Geobacter metallireducens GS-15: one gene and its partner. The protein of the gene in region 2 interacts with the protein of the main gene of each other region in a pairwise test. Links are inferred from orthologs where the notes say so. Each region holds a gene or a part of one and is shown on either strand. Other genes may lie near its edges.

What was found.
Region 1: the proteins of uvrA (region 2) and uvrB interact in binary tests that used the Escherichia coli proteins (3 or more experiments, as listed by UniProt). The link is inferred for Geobacter metallireducens GS-15 from one-to-one orthologs.

What each region holds. Positions count from the first base shown.
Region 1 is NC_007517.1:3,614,801-3,625,024, reverse strand. The notes cover bases 4,102-7,044. They hold uvrB (excinuclease ABC subunit UvrB), read right to left. Parts: upstream 6,601-7,044; coding sequence 4,603-6,600; downstream 4,102-4,602. Other genes in these bases: GMET_RS16125 (response regulator), read right to left, coding at 6,722-7,044; GMET_RS16135 (response regulator), read right to left, coding at 4,102-4,586. In the rest of the region: GMET_RS16150 (UvrD-helicase domain-containing protein), read left to right, coding at 1-1,865; GMET_RS16145 (NAD(P)/FAD-dependent oxidoreductase), read right to left, coding at 1,877-2,542; GMET_RS16140 (spinster family MFS transporter), read right to left, coding at 2,624-3,874; more of GMET_RS16135, read right to left, coding at 3,885-4,101; more of GMET_RS16125, read right to left, coding at 7,045-7,174; GMET_RS16120 (twin-arginine translocase TatA/TatE family subunit), read left to right, coding at 7,436-7,621; GMET_RS16115 (tetratricopeptide repeat protein), read right to left, coding at 7,724-9,655; GMET_RS16110 (Hsp20/alpha crystallin family protein), read left to right, coding at 10,134-10,224. UniProt on the Escherichia coli protein: The UvrABC repair system catalyzes the recognition and processing of DNA lesions. A damage recognition complex composed of 2 UvrA and 2 UvrB subunits scans DNA for abnormalities.
Region 2 is NC_007517.1:149,159-159,772, reverse strand. Bases 2,842-6,174 are described here. They hold uvrA (excinuclease ABC subunit UvrA), read left to right. Parts: upstream 2,842-3,160; coding sequence 3,161-5,974; downstream 5,975-6,174. Other genes in these bases: GMET_RS00640 (DUF1847 domain-containing protein), read right to left, coding at 6,053-6,174; GMET_RS00650 (hypothetical protein), read left to right, coding at 2,842-2,987. In the rest of the region: GMET_RS00665 (IS110-like element ISGme8 family transposase), read right to left, coding at 1-504; GMET_RS00660 (YXWGXW repeat-containing protein), read right to left, coding at 812-1,453; GMET_RS00655 (LexA family protein), read right to left, coding at 1,781-2,431; more of GMET_RS00650, read left to right, coding at 2,697-2,841; more of GMET_RS00640, read right to left, coding at 6,175-6,784; GMET_RS00635 (DUF2288 domain-containing protein), read right to left, coding at 6,787-7,074; GMET_RS00630 (TIGR03915 family putative DNA repair protein), read right to left, coding at 7,155-7,901; GMET_RS00625 (putative DNA modification/repair radical SAM protein), read right to left, coding at 7,898-9,193; GMET_RS00620 (NADH:flavin oxidoreductase), read right to left, coding at 9,280-10,404; pyk (pyruvate kinase), read right to left, coding at 10,420-10,614. UniProt on the Escherichia coli protein: The UvrABC repair system catalyzes the recognition and processing of DNA lesions. UvrA is an ATPase and a DNA-binding protein. A damage recognition complex composed of 2 UvrA and 2 UvrB subunits scans DNA for abnormalities.

The DNA of each region.
Region 1 (10,224 bases), 3.5 Mb from region 2 along the record:
ATTCCCCACCCGGAGGGCCGAACCCCGAGCAGGCCGAGGCGATCGGCTGTGCCGACCGGCAGGTGCTGGTGGCGGCCGGACCGGGCACCGGCAAGACCTACACCCTCGTAGCGCGCATCGCTGCCCTCCTGGCGCGGCCGGAGACGGTGCCGGAGCACGTTTGTGCTATCACCTTCACCAACCGGGCCGCCAGGGAGGTGCGGGAGCGGCTTGTGGCTACGGCCGGCGGAGCAGGGGAGCGGGTCTTTGTGGGGACGTTTCACCGGTTCTGCCTTGACTGGCTCCGGCAGGAGGAGCCGGGGCTCGCCGTGGTGGGGGAGGAGAGCCGGGAGCGGCTCCTGAAGCGCCTCTTTCCCGATCTGGGGAAAAAGGAACAGGGTGCCGTGGCCGACGGCATCGCAGATCATCTTCACCGCTCGGGTCTCGACGGGGCGTCTGAGTCGCTGCGGCGGTACCTGGAGGAGCTTGCGGGACGCGGGGCCGTGGACCTGGATGCCGTGGTCCCCCTCGTTGTGCGGCGCCTCGCGGAGGACGACTGTTTTCGGCAAAGGGTCTGTGGCAGTGTCGAGCATCTCTTCGTGGACGAGTTCCAGGACCTGAACGCCCCCCAGTACGCCCTGGTGGAGATCCTGGCCCGGGAAGCGACGGTCTTTGCCATCGGCGACCCGGACCAGGCCATCTACGGCTTCCGGGGGAGCGATCCCACCTTTTTCTTCCGCTTCGCCGACCATCCCGGCACCCGGCGGCTTTCCCTCTCCCGCAACTACCGTTCGGTTTCGCCGGTGGTGGAGGGGGCTTCGGCGGTCATTGCCCGAAATACCCTGCGGAGCGGCCTCGCCCTTGTGGCCGGGGCACCGCACCAGGGGATGATCGAGCTTCACCGTGCCCCCACGCCGGCAGCGGAGGCGGAGTTCATCGTGCGGCGCATCGAGGAGTTCATGGGTGGGGTCAGCAACTTCTCCCGGATTTCGGGGCGGGGTGGCGACCAGGGGAGGGGGCGAAGCTTCGGGGAGATGGCGGTTCTCTACCGGCTTTCCAGGCAGGCCGAGGAGCTGGCCGGGGCGCTGGAGCGGCGGGGCATCCCCTTTCAGCTCATTGGCTCGGTCCCCTACTTTCTGGGACCGGCGGTGCGGGCCGTTACCCGGTTCATTCAGGCAGCCGCCGGAAGCGACGACATCGGCGAGTGGCTGGCCCTCCTGGGGGGGCTGCGGGGAATCGGCGAGGAGAGCCTGACCCGGCTGGAGGAGGCGCTTCCCCTGACCGGCGATTTCCTTCCCTTGACGGCCGCGGCGGGCCTCCCTTCCGTGGCCGCGCGTCAGGTGGCGGAACTGGCCGCCGCCCTGGGGCGGTTCCGGGACGTGATGTCCCGGGAAGGAATCGCGCCGGCCATTGGTCCTGTCTTTCCCTTTCTGGAGGTGGATGCCGGCCATCCCGATGTCTGCCGCCTCGTGGCCCTTGCGGGGAGTTTCGGGCGCAATCTCGCGGCCTTTGCCCGCCATCTGCGGGACTATGCCTCCGAGACCCTCTACGACGAGCGCGCCGAGGGGGTTCCCCTCATGACGATCCATGCCGCCAAGGGGCTGGAGTTCCCGGTGGTCTTCCTGGCCGGGTGCGAGGAGGGGCTTCTCCCCTGCACCCTCTGGCGCGATGCCGATCTGGAGGAGGAACGGAGGCTCTTCTACGTGGGGATGACGCGGGCCAAGGAGGCGCTTATCCTGACCGCCTCCCGGGAGCATCCCTGGTGCGGCCCGGGGGAGCGCCCCCTTTCCCGGTTCGTGGAGGAGATTCCGGCGCGGCTTGTCAGCCGCGCCGTTCAGGATACCGTGCGCACGGGGAAGAAGGGGGAGCAACTGGAGCTGTTCTGAGGGGTGTTCCGTCAGGTGCCGAGAACTGCCTGCCGGAACGTCTCGATCCCCATCTGCTCCACGATCCGCCCCAGCCTCTGCTCGCTTCCGGAGCCTTTGTAGTAGTCGACGATCCGTGCAACAACAGCCAGAACCTCGTCATCGTCAGGAGCGGTATCGGTGAATACCTCCCCGATGCGGGGCCGGGCGCCGGCGTTTCCCCCCACGTAGATCCGCCACCCTTTCGGCGTCCCCACCACCCCGATGTCCTTCAGCAGCGTTTCGGCGCAGTTGACCATGCACCCCGAAATCCCCATCTTCATCTTGTTGGGAAGCTTCATGGCGTGGTAGATGGTGTCGATCTTGAGGCCGAGGGCCACTGAATCCTGCACCCCCCGCTTGCACCAGGTGGTGCCGGGGCAGATCTTGACGCTCCTGACGCAGAGGCCGATGGCCGCCCCTGGTTGCTGGTCCAGGTCGCTCCAGATGGTGTCCAGGTCCTCTTCCTTCACCCCCATGAGGGCGATGCGCTGGGCCGACGTGAGTTTCAGTTCCTTGACGCCGTAGCGGTCGGCCACGTCGCAGATCTTGCGGAGGGTGGCGGTATCGGTGATGCCGCCGGGGATGTGGGGGGCGATGGCGTAGGTTTCCCGGTCCCGCTGGACGATTGCCCCCTTTTCGAGGATGTCCTTTTTCATTGACTGACTCCTGGATTGGAAAATAACCCTTTCATTAGCATAGTTCAGGGGGGAACGGAAGGGGATTGGCGATGCCAGAGGCTACTCAGCCTTTGCCATGTCCCCTTCGATGCTGTGGCAGCAAACGAAGGCAAAGAGAGCCGCAACGAGGATGGCGACAGGGGTGGAGAGGAGGGCAGTGCGGAGTCCCCAGATGTCCGAGAGCCGGCCGAGGATGGTGGGGGAGATTGCGTCCCCCAGGGCATGGATGAAGAAGATGTTCACGGCGAAGGCCATGGCGCGGACGGCCGGGCGGGTAACGTTGACGATGACGGTGTTGAGGGGGCCGGTGTTGAGGAAGAGGAAAAACTCGGCCAGGAACATCCCTCCCAGGCAGTGGTTGAGGGAAGGGGTCAGGATGGCGTAGGCCGCCGCCGGCGTCCCCAGGAGGAACCCCCAGCCCGAGACCAGGAGGTATCCCTTGGGGGTGCGGCGCTGGAGGCGGTCGCCGAGCCATCCGCCGGTGAGGGTGCCGCAGATGCCGGTCACCACGGTGAGCCCCCCGAACAGGGTGTTACCGGTGGACACGCTGAGGCCGTGCTCCCGGTAGAGGAAGGTGGGTATCCACTGGGCGAGCCCCCCCAGGGCGAAGGTCATGGCTGCCATGGCCAGGGTGTTGGCGATGAAGGAGCGGTTCCGGAACAGGGCGCGGTAGCCGCCGTTGTCCGGGTTATCGTTCTGCTCTAGTGCTGCATCGGCGCTGCGGGGCGGTTCCCGCATGAGCCAGACCGGGAGGACGAGGAGAAGCCCCGGCAGGCCCACCATCATGAACGCGGCATGCCATCCCCATTGCTGGCCGATGACCCCTCCCAGGAGATAGCCGAGGGCGCTCCCGACGGGAATCGCCAGGTAGAAGTAGGAGAGGATGCGCCCTCGACGCTCCCGGTCGAAAAATTCGGCCAGGAGACCGGGGGAGACGGTGCCGAAGCTCGCTTCACCGACCCCGACCGTGGTGCGGGCAGTCAACAGTGCCGGATAGGTGGGGGCAAGGCCCGCGGCGGCGGTGGCGACGCTCCAGATCCCGAGGCCCGCCGCGGCGAGCCTGGTCCGGCTCCAGCGGTCGCCGAGCCACCCGAAGAGGGGAGCCGATACCATGTAGGTGACCATGAAGCCGCTTCCCAGAAGCCCCAGGGCGGTGTCGGAGAGGCTGAAATCGTGCTGGATGAGGGGAAAGACGGCATAGAGGACCTGGCGGTCGATGTAGTTGAGAAGGTTGACCCCCAGAAGGAGGGCCAGGACGTAGCGTGCGTAGGGAGAGCTTTTCGAGGGGGGCGACGGAGCGTTGATATGCATGGGCTGATCCCTAACGAGGAACGTAAGCGGCAATGTACCGTTTCACCTGGTCGGCGGCCTTGGCTGCGATGCCGACGAACTCGACCCCGAACCCTTCGGGGAGGCCCGACTTGATCCGGCGGTGTCCTTGGTTGACCCACGCTACCCGGGCGTCGGTCTCGATGAGATCGCTCCCCGGGAGAAAGAAACCGAGCCGGATCCGGTCCTCCATTTTCACGTCGCACCGCGCACCCACATAGACACCGCTGAAGCTGATGTCCTCGATGGAGCCGTGGAAGCTTTCGTTCCCCCTGCGGAAGACGGCCAGGGACCCGCACCGGATCCGCTGGTGGCGACGCTCCACCTCGGGGACGAATCGCCGCCCCGCTTCGAGGAACTCCCGCCGGTCGATGGGCTTCGCGATGATCCCGTCGCACCCCGCTGCAAGGCACCGCTCCCGGTCCTTCTCCTTACCCTCCGGCACCATCATCAGAACGGGAATGGTGCGCAGTTCCCGGTCTCCCTTGAGGATCGTACAGCAGGCGACGCCGTCCATCTCCGGCATCCGGCAGTCGAGGTAGATCAGGTCGGGCCGCTGCTCCCGGGCGATTCTCAGGGCCTCCTCTCCCCCCGAGGCGGAGAGGACGGCGATCGGGGAGCCCTTGAGAAAGTCCCGCTGCACGGAGAGAAAAAAGCGTTCATCGTCGACGAGCAGTACTGATGGTGGTTTCATGACGTTCTCCGGCATTTCAGGGGTGGAGCTGAAGGTGCCGCTCCTCCAGGTTCTTGATCCGGTCACGGAGTTCGGCCGCCTTCTCGAATTCCAGGTTCTTGGCAGAGGCAAGCATCTCCTTGCGGAGGCGCTTCACCAGCTTAGGAATCTCATCGGCAGGAACGTATTCTTCTTGAGGCTCGGCCGCAAGGGGAATGGTGTAGTAGTCCCGCTCCTCGATGGATTCGAGTATGGTGCGGAGCCCCTTTTTCACCGTCCGGGGGGTGATGTTGTGCTCGGTGTTGAAAGCCTCCTGGATCGTCCGGCGCCGTGCGGTCTCTTCGATGCATGCCTCCATGGAGCCGGTTACCGCGTCGGCGTACATGGTGACCCGGCCATTGACATTGCGGGCGGCCCGGCCACAGGTCTGGATCAGGGACCGGGCTGAGCGGAGGAATCCCTCCTTGTCGGCATCGAGGATCGCCACCAGCGAAACCTCGGGGATGTCGAGCCCCTCCCGCAGGAGGTTGATCCCCACGAGCACGTCGAACTCGCCGAGGCGCAGGTCCCGGATGATCTGCATCCGCTGGATGGTGTCGATATCCGAGTGGAGGTACCGCACCCGTACCCCCAGGTCCCGGTAGTAGTCGGTCAGTTCCTCGGCCATCCGCTTGGTGAGGGTGGTGACCAGCACCCGCTCGCCCCGGGCCACGGTCTCCCGGACTTCGTGGAGGAGGTCGTCCACCTGGCCTGCGGCAGGCCTCACCTCAATGACCGGGTCCAGGAGGCCGGTGGGGCGGATCACCTGTTCCACCACCACGCCGCCGGCCTGCTGCAATTCGTAGTCGGCGGGGGTGGCGGAGACGTAGATCGTCTGGTTGAGCCGGGCAGTGAACTCCTGGAAGGTGAGGGGGCGGTTGTCCAGGGCCGACGGGAGGCGGAACCCGTAATTCACCAGGGTCTCCTTGCGGCTTCGGTCCCCCCGGTACATCCCTCCCACCTGGGAGACGGTGATGTGAGACTCGTCCACGAAGAGGAGGAAGTCCTTCGGGAAATAATCGAGGAGTGTGTAGGGGGGCTCCCCCGGCGCCCGGCCGTCAAAGTGGCGGGAGTAGTTTTCGATTCCCTGGCAGAACCCCATCTCTTCCATCATTTCCAGGTCGAACATGGTGCGCTGCTCGAGCCGCTGGGCCTCCACGAGCATGTTACGTTCCCGGAACCACTGGATTCGCTCCCGCAGGGCTACTCTGATTTCTTCGATTGCCCGCTCAAGGGTTTCCCGGGTGGCCACGTAGTGGGACGCAGGATAGACGGCGCATTTGGCAAGCCGCTGGTGCGCCACCCCCCGCAGGGGATCGATCTCGCTGATGGCCTCCACCGCGTCGCCGAAGAATTCGATCCGCAGCGCCTTCTCGTCCTCGTGGGCCGGAAAGATCTCCACGATGTCCCCACGCACCCGGAAGGTTCCCCGATGGAAATCAATGTCGTTACGCTCGTACTGGATCTCCACGAGCTTGCGCAGCAGGGTGTCCCGCCCGTACTCCTCTCCCTCGTGAAAGAAGATGTGCATTGCCTGATACTCGGCCGGGGAGCCGATGCCGTAGATGCACGACACCGAGGCCACGATGATCACGTCCTGCCGGGTCAGGAGGCTGCGGGTGGCCGCGTGGCGCAGTTTGTCGATCTCGTCGTTGATGGAGGAGTCCTTCTCGATGAAGGTGTCCGTGGTGGGGATGTAGGCTTCGGGCTGATAGTAGTCGTAGTAGGAGACGAAGTACTCCACGGCGTTGTGGGGGAAGAGCTCCTTGAATTCGCCGTAGAGTTGCGCAGCCAGGGTCTTGTTGGGGGCCAGGACCAGGGCGGGACGGTTGGTGGCGGCGATGACGTTCGCCATGGTGAAGGTCTTCCCCGAGCCGGTGACCCCCAGGAGAACCTGGTGCCGGTCGCCCCGGAGGATTCCCTCGCTGAGTTCCTCGATGGCCCTCGGTTGGTCTCCGCGGGGAGTATAGTCACTTACCAGGGTATAACGGTCCATGGGGGGATAGTACCATGGACGGGTCGCGTTTGCATCGGGGAAAAGGACGCACGAAATCCGGAGTTATGCGAATGTTTCGGAAGGAAGCGGTAGCGGAGCCACAGATTGCCGCGGGTTGCGACTACCTTGCGGCGTTGGAGAGCTTCGGGGTCAGGTTCATGGTGAGCCAGTAGGTGCCGATGAGGCGGAGCGCCTCACTCAGGTGGTTGAAATCGACCGGCTTGCGGATGTAGCTGTTGGCCCCCAGGGTATGGCACTCAAGGATGTCCTGCTCCTCGTTGGAGGAGGTGAAGACCACCACCGGAAGGAGCTTTGTCCGTTCGTCGCTTCTGATTCTGCGCAGGACTTCGAGTCCGTCCACCTTGGGGAGTTTCAGGTCAAGCAGGACCAGGCAGGGCATGGTGGTCGTGTCGCGTCCGCCGTGGGTGCCGGTGCCGAACAGAAAATCGAGGGCCTCAACCCCATCCCGTGCCACGGTTATTTCGGAGGCGATGTTGTGCTTGCGGAGTGCGCGAAGCGTCAGTACTTCGTCGTCGGGGTTGTCTTCAACAAGGAGAATGTGTCTGTTGGTCATGGAAGGCCCTTGCATCTAGCGTTGCCGACAAGTTAGACAATATATACCATAGAGGGAAAGGATAGTTGAAGAGTATAAATAAAATGTGCTGCTGATTTTGAGATGTCGAGGTTAATTCTATCGGCAGTCAATCATAAAATACAGGAAAATATTGAAGAGGGCGAGGGAGACCGTTGGGTGCCGATGAAGGATGAGCTCTTGATTTTTAAGGACCCAGATGTAATACTTTTTCGTACCGTTCAGAGCAGAAGGAGGTCCAGTATGTTTGGAATCGGCATGCCCGAGCTGATAGTTATTCTCGTCATTGTCCTGGTGGTCTTCGGCGCCGGGAGGCTCCCCGAGATCGGCGGCGCCCTCGGCAAGAGCATCCGGAACTTCAAGAAGGCATCGGATGGAAAGGATGAAATCGAGATAAAGCCGGAGAAAAAGGACGACCCTTCGAAATAGGGCAAAGGTCTCCGATGGGCGAAGGGCCGGCAATGCCGGCCCTTCTTGTTATCAATAAGAGGATATTTCTGACGAATCGATCCGTGGTGAGCGGGCAGGCTCCTAGTGGCTCTTCTTGGCTTTTTTGGCCTTGCCTCCGGATTTAGTGGATGATTTCTTGGAAGTGGCCTTAGCGCCCTTCTTCGATGATTTCTTCTTTGATGCCCGGGATTTTTTTGCCTCTTTCGAAGCTTTTCCTTTGCGCCCTTTCTTGCTGTAGCGGGGTGGTTCGGGAGAAAGTTCTTCTTTGATGTTGCTCAGAAGGACGGCTGTTTCTTCCATTCCCGGGTCGGCTTTCTTGGCTGCTTCCAGAGCTCCTTTTGCTTCGGAGATCTTTCCCGTCTTCAGGTAGATCCGTCCCAGGGCATTGAGACTCTTGGCGTGATCCCCCTTCAGTTCCACCGCCTTTTTGTACTCTTGTTCGGCGGCATCGTAGTCCTTCTTGAATTCGTAGATGAGCCCAAGCTTGTAATGGCTGGCCGGATCATTGGGGGCGAGTTCCACCCCGTCCTTCAGAAGGGTGATTAATTCGTCGTATTTCTTGGACTTCACATAGAGCGCAGTGAGGATGTTGCGGGCTTCGGCGTCGTCTTTCTTGATGCGGAGGATTTCCTTGTATTGCTTCTCCGCCTCCTCGTTCTGGTTTCCCTTGCGGTAGAGGGCCGCCAGTTCGCGGCGGGCCTCCAGGTTGTCGGGAGCGATTTTGAGGGCGTCCTGGTAGGAGGCCATGGCTTCCTTGGGGTTCTTGGCCCCCAGCAGTGCCCGGGCGAGTTTCAGATGGAGGACCGGGTTGTTGTCCCCTTTCTTGAGAAGCTCGCGGTACTGTTCGATGGCCTGGGGGTAGCTGCCGCGAAGCGCATATATGTCTGCCAGGCGTCGGCGGGCGTCGCCGTTGTCGGGTGAACTGTGGATTGCCTGTTTGTACTCGACCACTGCCTCGTCGATGAGACCCTTCCGCTCATAGAGGACGCCGAGGTTGTAGTGGGTATCGCCGGTGCCGAGTTTGAGCCTGATCAACTCCTTGTAGGAGGTAATGGCCTCGTCATCGAACCCCGCTGCCGTCTGGGCTTCGGCGAGCCTCATCAGGGCCTCTGGCCAGTCGGGTTTTTCCCTGAGTGCCGCCTTGAACTCTTCCGCGGCCTTTGCATACTCCTTGGCCTGCATGAGTTCGTCTCCCCTCCTGAGTCGCTCGTCGGAGAGGACACCGCGCTGCTTCCCCGCCAGGAGTGACTGGTAGTCGGCTGCCTGACGGTCCCCCTTTTTCTCATAGGCCTCGGCGAGGAGGCTGCTGACCTCCTTGTTCCCGGGGCTGGCGATCTGGGCCTGTTTCAGTTCCTCGATTGCCCGGTCGGTCCGCCCTTCCGCCATGTAGAGGGACGCAAGGCCCACTCGTGCCTCTTCGTGGGAGGGGGAGAGGCTGAGGGCCTTGCGGTACTGCTTTTCGGCGTCGCTAACCTTCCCCATCTCACGGTAGAGGGCGGCAAGCTCGGTGGGGATTACCGGGTCGGCAGGGAGCCCCTTTGCCGCTTCAGCGTAATGGTAGAGGGCGAGGGAGTATATCTTGCGCTGGCCGAAGATCATGGCAAGGCCATGGTGGTAGCCTGGGTCGGGGTCGGAGGAGATGGCCCGGGTCAGTTCCACGACGGCGTCGTCGTGACTTCCTTTAGCCAGGAGGGCGAGGCCCAGGTTTCCCTGTGCCCGGGGAAAGGCCGGCTCAAGGCGGAGAGCCTCGCGGTAGTCCTTGATTGCCTCGTCATGGCGTCCCGCCCGCTCCGCGCGGAGGCCTCGGACGAAATAGCCCGCGGCCCCGTCGGCACAGGATTCGAGGACGACATCCTCGGTTTTCCTCGTCGTATCGCCATCGGCCTGCACCGGGATGGTGGCTGCCAGGCGCTTTGCGTCGTCGCAACGGCTGTCGGCCCCTGCAGCAAGGGGGAGCGCGAGTGCAAGCTGAAAGAGGAGGGTCGGGACCAAGATCGTTCTGCTGTGTATCACGAAGTGTCCTCCTGAAATCGTTTCGAGTGTGTTTCGATGCCTGTCGGTTCACTCTGCATGACAGGTCTTTGTTGTGCGTGGGGTGCCCGGCGGCAGTCTCCTCGCAGTGGTCCCCTTGCTGATGGGACGTTCTGGTGTGGCGGCGGCGCGTAAGGGCCGGTTAGGCGGAGCAGGCGGCCGCCAGTGCGGCACGGTTTCCGGATGAAGGGAGTGGGAGTCGGTACGGGACAATGTCCGGCCGGCATATGCAATTCGGGGGATTATACACAGTGGGGTGGTAAAATTCAACGGATTAACCTCTTTCGAGGCTTCCCGGTGGGCAAGGGTGCGGTATTCCCGTCGGTTTTAGCCAGCGCGGATTGCCTTGACTTCGGACGCAAAGATGATTAGATGATTAAACTGATGCACTGGACCTGAATTCAATTCCAGAGAGCGCGGATTTCTCCGTCCAGGTCTTTCCGCACACAATGAGGGTGCTATGGCCGTTATTCCCAAGGAGCCGCTTGACTGGCTCTCCCTCCTGCATCTGCAGATTGACGAGGTCTTCGACTACATCGCCCGCATCGGCG
Region 2 (10,614 bases):
CTGCTGTGTCAGCCAGGCAATATGGGTCATGATGCCTTTGCGGACCGTAGGTGCAGCGGAAATCACGCGATTTTTTTCCGCCACAAGCATCTCGACCAACTGCCGGCGGCGGGCCAGCAGTGCTGCTAGATTTTGGCTTGTCTCGTCCTTGAGCGGCCTGATTTCAGGCTTGATGGCTTGGGCAAATCGGGCAATGATCTTGGCATCAAGAATATCGGTCTTCGCCAGCAGCCCGCATGCTTTGGCAAAGTTTCTGACCTGCCGAGGATTAACCACGACCACTGGCAGACCCGCTGCTGATAAGGTGCTGACAGCTAGCATCTCCAAGCCGCCGGTGGCTTCGAGAACAATCCGACAAGGGGCGTTCGTAATGAGCCACGTCGTCAGCTCAGCACAACCGGCATCATCGTTAGTCACCCTTTTCTGGTCACCAGTTGGCATGAGGTAGACATCAAGATGCTCTTTACTAACGTCGACTCCAACAACTGCATCATTGGGTTCCATATTCTCTCCAGTCCCTTTCTTGCGAAAATTCGGGCTCGTTTCGGCCCAAGCAACCGTTCGGGTTGAGGAAAGATGGACACGACGCATTACGCTCTGTGACGGGCTCAATTGGCCCAAGCAACGACCAAGCTGTCGTGTCCAATTCTGGAGAACATATAACCGGTTACTGAAACATACAAGCAACTGAGCAAATTCTGAGACAAATTCCTATTAAAACTGTTTCTGAACACACCCGGGAAAGTTTTGCATCAAATTGAATTAACCGGGTTGATTCCTCTGTTGCTCAGTTGCTCTGTGTTATTCGCCCTCAGTCCCTGTCGTCATCATCCCAGCGGTCGCGGCCGTGCTTGCGCCACTCCTTCTCCCGCCACTTCGCTTCCCTCCACCGTGCCTTCTCATCTTGCCGGATTTCGCGCCGTTCCCTCTCAGGACGGAAGCTGCGCCACTGGTCATGGTCGTCATCGCACCAGCGGCGGTAATCCCGGTCCCGCTGGTAGCGGATCGTTGCCACCGGGTAGCGCCTCAGCTCACGGGGCAGGGAGCGGTACGTCACCGTGGTCCACGGTCCCTGGTACGAGGCGCCGTTGTACCAGACGCCGTTGCGGCTCAGGTAGTAGCGGTTTCCCGCATAGAAGAGGTCGTAGGGTGTGCCTATGGCGACGTAGAAACCGAGTGAAGGGGAGAGGACGAATTCGGGAGGCTCGGCGATTACCACCGGTGGTGGGGCCGGCACGTAGACAGGCCGAGGAGCAGATGCGTAAACCGGCTCATAGCGGACTGGCGGGGCGGGAGCATAGACAGGCGGCGGGGCGGGGGCGTAGACCGGTTCGTACACCGCCACGGGCCTGTTCCCCAGGTTGATCCCGATGCTGAAGTCGACGTTTCCGGCGTGGGCCGTTCCTGTCAGGGCGGCGAGACAGGCGATAGATGCGATAATTTTGCTGGTCATGGTGTTTCCTCCTTTCATGTTACGCCCCTTTCGGTCATGAAAAAAGCCGGGGCCGGCATATCCTGTTGAGATATTTGGCGACCCGGCTGTCTCGGGGAGACCCTGTAGGCTTTCCGTCCCACCCTCGCGGATGGTTTAGTATTATCGTCTATCGGTGGCTATGCGGTTGTTGGTCTTGCCCTGGAAAGAGCAGAGAGCGTGCCAACACACGACCAAAGGTAATAACGTGCCGTTGCTTCTGAGGAATTCCGGGATGGCCGGATTGGCGGGGAATAGGAGTTCCGCCTGAAATCTGGGAACGGCTGCCCCATTTGGGGTAAAAAGCGTCTATAGTTTCACCTTGCGCCACACCTCCGCCACGGTGCCGATGATCCGCGTCTCCGGGGCGGGGGTGAAGGGGGAGTAGGTGGCGTTGTCGGGGGAGTAGACGATATCGCCGTTCCTGACCCGATACCGCCGCAGGATCGCCTCGCCCCACCGGTTGGTCACCAGGACCACTTCGCCGTTCTGGGGTTCTTCCCCGGGCCTGAAGATCACCAGGTCGCCGTCCCGGATGGTAGGGGCCATGAAATCACCGTAGGCGACGATGGCGTAGCATCCCTCGCTGACCTCCGGCAGGGCCACGCGATCACGGATGTCATCCTCCCCGACCCGGTGGGGAAACTCTGGCCCTATCCGCTCCAGGAGCGGGATTCCTTCGCCACCGGGAGAAGTTGCGGGCTGCCCGGCGCGGCGCGGCGTCCGGTACATTTCTCCCTCTCCCGAGGCGAGCCATGACGGGCTTATTTCATAGAGATTACAGAGGGCGATCAGGAGGGTGTCCGAAGGGGTCTTCTTCTCCCGCTCGATGCCGCTGAGGAATCCCTGCACGATCCCGAGGGAGTCGGCAAACTCCTTCTGAGTCAGTCCTTTGTTTATCCGGATTTCCTTGATCCGTCTCCCTGTGGATGGGGTCGGGACGATGGGGGAAACAGCCATAAAATATCTCTCCGATGAAACAATATTTCTGGATGAAAAATTTTCGTTGACAATATATTTCTTTGGAATAATAATAAAATTACCAAGGAAATAAAATATCCCCCTTACCGGCCCACGGGAGAAGAGGTTTTAAGGAAAAATGGGCTTAATTTGAAGCCTATCATGGTGTGCCGGGTGGGGCAAGGCTAAATTGCTGGGAGATAGTGACCTCCTCCGTCAATGGAGGAAAAAGGAAGGCCCGCAGCAGGCGGGCGGGGAGGACGCCATGAAAGGGGCTCACGGACGGTTTTGCGAGGTTTCACAGCTTCTTGCGGGGGATGCCCGGGGAGGACAGCTTGCCGATGATCTTCTGAATGCCTGTTTCGACCATGTGCTGCCGGAGGATGGCGGCGAGGGGAGCATGAAAACCCTGGCCCATCTCATGGTGACACTGGATCGGTTCAATGCCCACGTGCGACGAGAGGGGGGAGAGGGGCTCTTTGTCGGGTCGCCGGAAGAGGTCGCGGCCTGGGCCGAGGAGCTCACCCGGCAGATCTGGGAGAACCGCCCCAACTGACCGGCATCGCTCCGGTCAGCGGGGAGCGTCGACGCGCGTCTCAACAATTTCGCTGTTATGCCATGGGGTCGGCCGAAGGGTCGGCCCTTTTTTTATTCTGTTCCGTGCTATAGTATCTTTTTTGCCGGATGACTCCGGACCTAATCACCGCATACCGAAGGAACCGAACCCCCATGGCACACGACACCATCATCGTCAAAGGCGCCTGCGAGCACAACCTCAAGTGCATCGACGTGGAGATCCCCCGGGACAAGCTCGTGGTCATCACCGGCATCTCCGGCTCGGGGAAGTCGACCCTGGCCTTCGACACCATCTATGCCGAGGGGCAGCGCCGCTACGTGGAGTCACTCTCCGCCTATGCCCGCCAGTTTCTGGAGCAGATGGAAAAGCCCGATGTGGAATCCATTGAGGGGCTCTCTCCCGCCATCTCCATCGAGCAGAAGACCACGAGCAGAAACCCCCGCTCCACCGTGGGCACCGTTACCGAGATTTACGACTACCTCCGGCTTCTCTTCGCCCGGGTCGGCCATCCCCACTGCTACCAGTGCGGCAAAGAAATAACCTCCCAGACCGTCTCCCAGATGGTTGACCAGATCATGGCCATGGCAACGGGGACCAAGCTCCAGCTCCTCTCCCCCATGGTCAGGGGGCGCAAGGGGGAGTACCGAAAGGAGCTGGCCCAGCTCCGCAAGGACGGCTTCGCCCGGGTCATCGTGGATGGGGTACAGTACGAGCTTGCCGAGGAGATTCCCCTCGACAAGAACAAGAAACACGATATCGATATCGTGGTGGACCGGCTCATCGTTAAGGCGGGGATCGAGCGGCGCCTGGCCGATTCCCTGGAGACGGCCCTGAACCATGCCGAAGGGGTGGTGAAGGTGCAGGTCATCGACGGCGACACCATCCTCTTCTCAGAGGCCCTGGCCTGCATTGACTGCGGCATCTCCTACCCGGAGATGACCCCCCGGATGTTCTCCTTCAACAATCCCTACGGCGCCTGCCCCGACTGCACCGGCCTCGGCACGCGGATGTATTTCGACCAGGAGCTGGTGGTGCCGAACCCCGACCTCTCCATCCGCGACGGGGCCATCGTCCCGTGGGAGAAGCGGCTCTCCGGCTGGTACCACATGACCCTCGACGCCCTGGCCAAGGCCTATGACTTCGACATCCAGACCCCGTTCAGGGAACTGCCGCAGAAGGTTCAGGAGGTGATCCTCCGGGGCTCCGGCGGCCGGAAAATCGAATTCTGGTGGGAGGAGGACGGTGGCCGCCGCCACACCTACACCAAGGAGTTCGAAGGGGTGATCCCGAACCTGGAGCGGCGCTATCGGGAAAGCGACTCGGAGCAGGTCCACGAGGAGCTGGAGCGGTACATGAACGTGATGCCGTGCCCCACCTGCGAAGGGGCGCGGCTAAAGAAGGAGGCGCTCCACGTGAAGGTGGCGGGGCGCGACATCCGACAGGTGACGGCCCTCTCCATCAAGGATGCCCTGGAGTACTTTGCCTCCCTGGCCCTGACCCCCAAGGAGGAGGAGATCGCCCGCCGGATATTGAAGGAGATCCGGGAGCGGCTCAACTTCCTCGTGAACGTGGGGCTCGACTACCTCTCCCTGGACCGGGCCTCCGGCACCCTCTCCGGCGGCGAGGGGCAGCGGATCAGGCTCGCCACCCAGATCGGCTCCAGCCTCGTGGGGGTCCTCTACATCCTGGACGAGCCCTCCATCGGCCTCCACCAGCGGGACAACGGCCGGCTCCTCCAGACCTTGAAACACATGCGGGACATCGGCAACACGGTGCTCGTGGTGGAGCACGACGAGGAGACGATCCTGGAGGCGGACCACGTCCTCGACATGGGGCCCGGCGCCGGGGAGCACGGGGGCCGCGTGGTGGCCCAGGGGACCCCGGCGGAGATCATGGCGAACCCCGCATCCCTCACGGGGCGTTACCTCTCGGGGGAGCTCGCCATCGCGGTGCCGAAGAAGCGGAGAAAACCGAAACGCGTCATCACCGTGGCAGGGGCCACGGAGAATAACTTGAAGGATGTCTCCGTGGACATCCCCCTTGGGGTCATGACCTGCGTCACCGGGGTATCCGGATCGGGAAAATCGACCCTGGTCATCGACACCCTCTACAAGGTTCTGGGGCAGCGCCTCTACAAGAGCCGGGAGAAGGCCGGGGCGGTGCGTGAAATTCGGGGGCTGGAGCAGCTGGACAAGGTCATCAACATCGACCAGTCCCCCATCGGCCGCACGCCGCGCTCCAATCCCGCCACCTACACCGGCGTCTTCGCCGACATCCGTGACCTTTTCGCCCAGCTCCCCGAATCCAAGGTGCGGGGCTACAAGCCGGGGCGCTACTCCTTCAACGTGAAGGGGGGGCGGTGCGAGGCGTGCTCCGGGGACGGGATCATCAAGATCGAGATGCACTTTCTTCCCGATGTCTACGTCCAGTGCGAGGTCTGCAAGGGGGCCCGCTACAACCGGGAGACCCTGGAGGTGACCTATAAGGGGAAATCCATAGCCCAGGTCCTGGACATGACCGTCTCCGAGGCACTGCGGTTTCTGGAGAACATCCCGAAGATCAAAACGAAGCTCCAGACCCTGGAGGAAGTGGGGCTCGGCTACATCCGTCTCGGCCAGGCGGCCACGACGCTGTCCGGCGGCGAGGCCCAGCGGGTAAAGCTCGCCAAGGAGCTGGCCCGCCGCGCCACCGGCCGCACCATCTACATCCTCGACGAGCCCACCACCGGCCTCCACTTCCACGACATCGCCAAACTCCTGGAGGTGCTGCGAAAGCTCGTGGAGGGGGGAAACACCATCGTCATCATCGAGCACAATCTCGACGTCATCAAGACCGCCGATTACCTCATCGATCTCGGCCCCGAAGGGGGCGACCGGGGAGGTGAGGTGATCGCCACCGGCACTCCCGAGGAGGTGGCCAAGGTGACGCGATCATATACTGGGCAGTATTTGCGGAAGTTGCTCTGAGTCACCTTGAAAATCCTCCGTGATGCGGAGGATTTTCAAGGTGACTGACCGTGCGTGGATGTCAAAAAGGGGGGAGAACTACTTTTCTTCGGTAGGAACCGCGACGGGCTGTACCTTCAGCCGCTTGTAGTAGAAATTCTGTCCATAGAGAACCGCGGCGGGGTTATGGCCCGTGACCCGGTCCTTGCAGACCAGCGTCGTGACCGGTGCCTTCGAGTGCTTGGTGAAGAGCATGTCGTGCCCTACGCAGAGGCCGACGATGATGTTCATCTGGGTGCCGCAGCGGTTCAGTATCTCTGCCTGGGCGATGGGGTTGCAGGCCGGCTCGAAGGTGCCGGGGCGGACCTTGTCGCTCTCCTCCAGCCCCAGTTCCAGCTTGTCGATGCTCCCCGATTTGCAGCAGACGCTGGCGGGTTCCAGCCCCTGGGCCTCCAGGATGGTGACGAGCTGCTTCGTTTCCTCCAGGAGGCCGATGCAGGTGGCAATCCCTACCTTCGTCCACCCCATGAGCTTCGCCAGGGCGACAGTGTCCTCCACCCGGGTCCAGCGGGCCACCACGGCGTCGCTCCCCTGCATCTTCTGGTAGCAGAGCCCCTCCACCCTGGCCGCCACGCGGGCAAGGCGGGCGTCGTCGCCATCCCCCCGGTACTCGGCGAAACTCTCGTCGATGATGTCGGGGGAGGTTTTCGAGGGGCAGTTGGCCGGCTGGCCGGGGCGGTTGTCCGGGCTGCTCCAGCAGTTGGTGGTGCCGCTCTTCTGCCAGACTGCGCTGCAGTTGGCGCAGGAGGGTATCGTTTCGTTATCGGCCATGGTCAGTGCTCCTTCATGAGGACATAGGGGCTGATGATGAGGGTGCTGAAGCGGGCGGCCTTGTCGGCGTCCCAGGCGGCGATCTGCCCTTCGCTCGGCTTAGACAGCTTGCCGGTTTCGATCCATGCCCCCACGGTCGCCGTGTCGTCCCTGGCGATCCGCTCCCCCACCTCTGCTATTTCCAGTTCAGGGGCCACAACGATCAGGCCCCCCCGCTCCAGATGGGCCCGGAGCCAGTTCCACTCCGCCACGTCCACCTGAAGGGCCAGTTCTTCTTTTGTTGGTTTCACGCATTGTCTCCTTCACTTCGTGTTCGCGACTTCGACAGAATACCAGCATTGCGGGAAAAATCCAGACGGTAGCGTTCAGTTCACTCCCGCTCGAACTCCGGTAGGTGCCGGCGGTGCTTCAGGGGGAGGTTTTGCCGCTGGAGCTTCGGATTGTGGCGCTCCGCGATGGAGAGGCGGTCGAAGTAGCGCTGCCAGAGATCCCGAAAGAGCTCCTCTCCAGCGGAGAGGGGGAGGGGACCGGTCACCTCCAGGGGAATGTCGGCCCACTCGCGGCGGGCAGGGTCGAAGGCCACCGCCTCGTTCCGCCGTCGGTCGTGGATGATCCAGCGCTGGTCGGCGAACCGGGCCGCGAAGTGGGGAGCGATGAGGGGGAGGATCCGGTGATCGGGCTCCATGGCGGCGTACCAGACATCCCCCTCCAGTTGCCGGAAGCGAACAAGCCCCTTGTAGCGGTGGGCCTCGCGCCCCACTGCCCGGGCCAGCTTCCAGACCGGGATGACCGCCTCGTGGGCCAGCATGGCGCCGAACCGGGGCCCCGTTGTCAGCCCCAGTTGCAGGTAGCGGAAGAGGAGGATTTCCCGACCCGGTTCCCCGGCGTGGAAGGCGTAGCGGAGAGTCTGCACGGCCCCGGCGGGGAGGGTACGGCGGATGAGCTGATAGAGCTCCCCGGCCCGGTCCCGGTCCGTCTCCACTTCTTCGACGGCGGCGAAGAGCCCCTGTTGCTCCGGCTCCCGGTCAGTGATCGCCTCGGGCTCGGCGCTCCGCTCCCGTGCCAGGGCCACGGCCGTGAGAAATCCGGCAAAGGTGCCGTCGTAGCGGAGGATCACAGCTCCCCCGTGATGGTGGACCGGATGTCGATGGCGTTGGCGCCGTCGAAGAGGGAGGGCTGGCTCCAGCGAGGCCGGGGGGTAGTCCGCTCCGTGAGCCGCGCCTGGAGTCCCGCGGCGTCCGGGGTCATGTCGGCACCGAACCGTCCCCGGGCCGTGACGAAGTACCGGGCCCGCTTCATGACCACCCCAAGCAGGGCCAGATCATCCAGGGAGAGGTGTCCCCCCCGCCGTGCCCCGACGATCCGCTGGGCCGACCGGACGCCGATCCCCGGCACCCGCAGGAGAAGTTCCAGGGGGGCTCGGTTCACCTCCACGGGGAAGAGGTGGAGGTTCCGCAGGGCCCACCCCGCCTTGGGGTCCAGGGAGAGGTCCAGGTTGGGGTGCTCCTCGTCCAGAAGCTCCCCGGCGGCGAACCCGTAGTAGCGCATGAGCCAGTCGGCCTGGTAGAGGCGGTGCTCCCGCACCAGGGGCGGCGTGCCGACCACGGAGGGGAGGCGAGTGTCGGTGTTCACCGGAATGAAGGCCGAGTAGTAGACCCGCTTCATGGAGAGGCGCCCGTAGAGCCCGGCGGCCAGCGACACGATCTGCAGGTCGCTCTCCCCGCTGGCGCCGATGATGAGCTGGGTGCTCTGCCCCGCCGGGGCAAAGGGAGGGATCTTCCGGGATACCTTCCGCTCCTCCTTTGTCTGGACGATGAGCTCCCCCACCCGTTTCATGGGTGCGACGATGGCCTCGCGGCTTTTGTCCGGGGCCAGGAGTTGCAGGCTCTCCCTGCTCGGCAGCTCCATGTTGACGCTCACCCGGTCCGCCAGGCGCCCCAGCCGGTCAACCAGGAGAAGGTCGGCGCCGGGGACCACCTTCACGTGGATGTAGCCGTTGAAGCGGTGCTCCTCCCGCAGGATGCTGGTCGCCTCGATGAGGAGCTCCATGGTGTGGTCCGGATCCTTCACCACGCCGGTGGAGAGGAAGAGCCCCTCGATGGCGTTGCGGCGGTAGAAGCCGATGGTGAGTTCCGCCACCTCGGCGGGGGTGAGGAGCACCCGGCGGGTATCGTTGGAGCGGCGGTTCACGCAGTAGGCGCAGTCGTAAATGCAGGCGTTGGTCAGGAGGATTTTGAGGAGCGACACGCAGCGGCCGTCGGCGGTCCAGCTGTGGCAGATGCCGCACTGGGCGGCGTTGCCGATCCCCCCTTTGTTACGGCGCGAGCTGCCGCTGGAGGCGCAGGAGACATCGTACTTGGCGCCGTCGGCGAGGATTTCGAGTTTTTCGGCAAGGCTGAGTTCGGGCATGGTGCTCACTGTTTCCCGTCAGAATAATCAAGGCCCGGGCAATCCTACCCCGGGCCTGTGACGGAATGTGTCGCTAATGTATCGCCTCAGAGGGAAAACGCCCGGCTCTCCCGCTCCACCTTGTCCACCACGCAGTAGATTCCCCCTTCCTTCATCCCCGGCTTGAAGCAGCCGTTGCAGGAGATGCAGCGGGCCCGGCTCTCGTCCCCCTCCTCCCAGCGGCGAGGGAGGTTGGGCTCCCGGATGAGGGGGCGGGAAAGGGAGACAAAGTCGGCCTCTTCCCGTCGGATGACCCCTTCCACCAGCTCGAAGGTGCGGAACCCCCCCACCACCATGACGGGGCAGGAGACCACCTGCTTGATCCGGTAGGCGAGGGGGAGGTTGTAGGCCTCCTGCTCCCGGGTCTCGATCCCCTGGCGGACCGGGGTCTGTCCGCCCGAGGCCGGTGTGCCGCCGGAGACCTCGATGGCGTCGATCCCCTCCTCATCCAGCATCCGGGCCACCAGAACCGCCTCCTCCAGGTCGAGTCCCCCGTTCAGGTTGTCGGAGCCGTTGAGTTTCACCATGACCGGGAAATCCTTCCCCACGGCGGCACGTACAGCATGGGAAATCTCCAGGAGAAAGCGGCACCGGTTCTCCAGGGAGCCGCCGTAGCGGTCGGTGCGGCGGTTGGTGAGGGGGGAGAGGAACTGGTTGATGAGGTAGCCGTGGGCGGCATGGAGCTGGACCGCGTCGAAGCCCCACTCCCGGGCCCGGACGGCGCCGGCGGCGAAGGCTGCCACCAGATCCGCGATCTCGGCCTCGGGGAGTTCACGGGGAAGTTCCGGGTATTGATCGATTTGCACGGCGGTAGGGGCCACTGGCTGAGCGCCGGCCGCCCTGGCCGTGGTCTGGCCGCCGCAGTGGACCAGCTGGAGACAGATTTTACCCCCCTCCCGGTGGACCGCCTCGGTCAGGAGCCGTGCCTCGGGGGCAAAGGAGTCCTCGTGGATTCCCAGCTGTCCGGGAAGCTGCTTTCCGTCGGGACGGACGAAGGCGTAGCCGGAGATGATGAGCCCCACCCCGCCCCGGGCCAGGGTCCCGTAGTAGGCGGCCAGCTTCTCCGTGGGATGCCCTCCGGCCCGGCACATCCCCTCCCAGGTGGCGGAGCGGACCAGCCGGTTGCGGAGTGTCAGGTGGTGGATCTTTGTCTCGTCGAACACCTTGCGCATTGAATCAAACCTCCGTCAGAAAATCTCGAAAAACTTCCCCGTCCCCAGCTTGTGGACCTTCATAAGGTTCGTGGAACCTCGGGCCTCCACCGGCACCCCCATGGTTATGACGATCACGTCTCCCTTGCGGTACCCCGCCGAGAGGAACGTCGATTCCACGGCCGCGATCTGCTCGTCGGTGCCGGTCATGGGGCCAATGGGGAGCGGCTT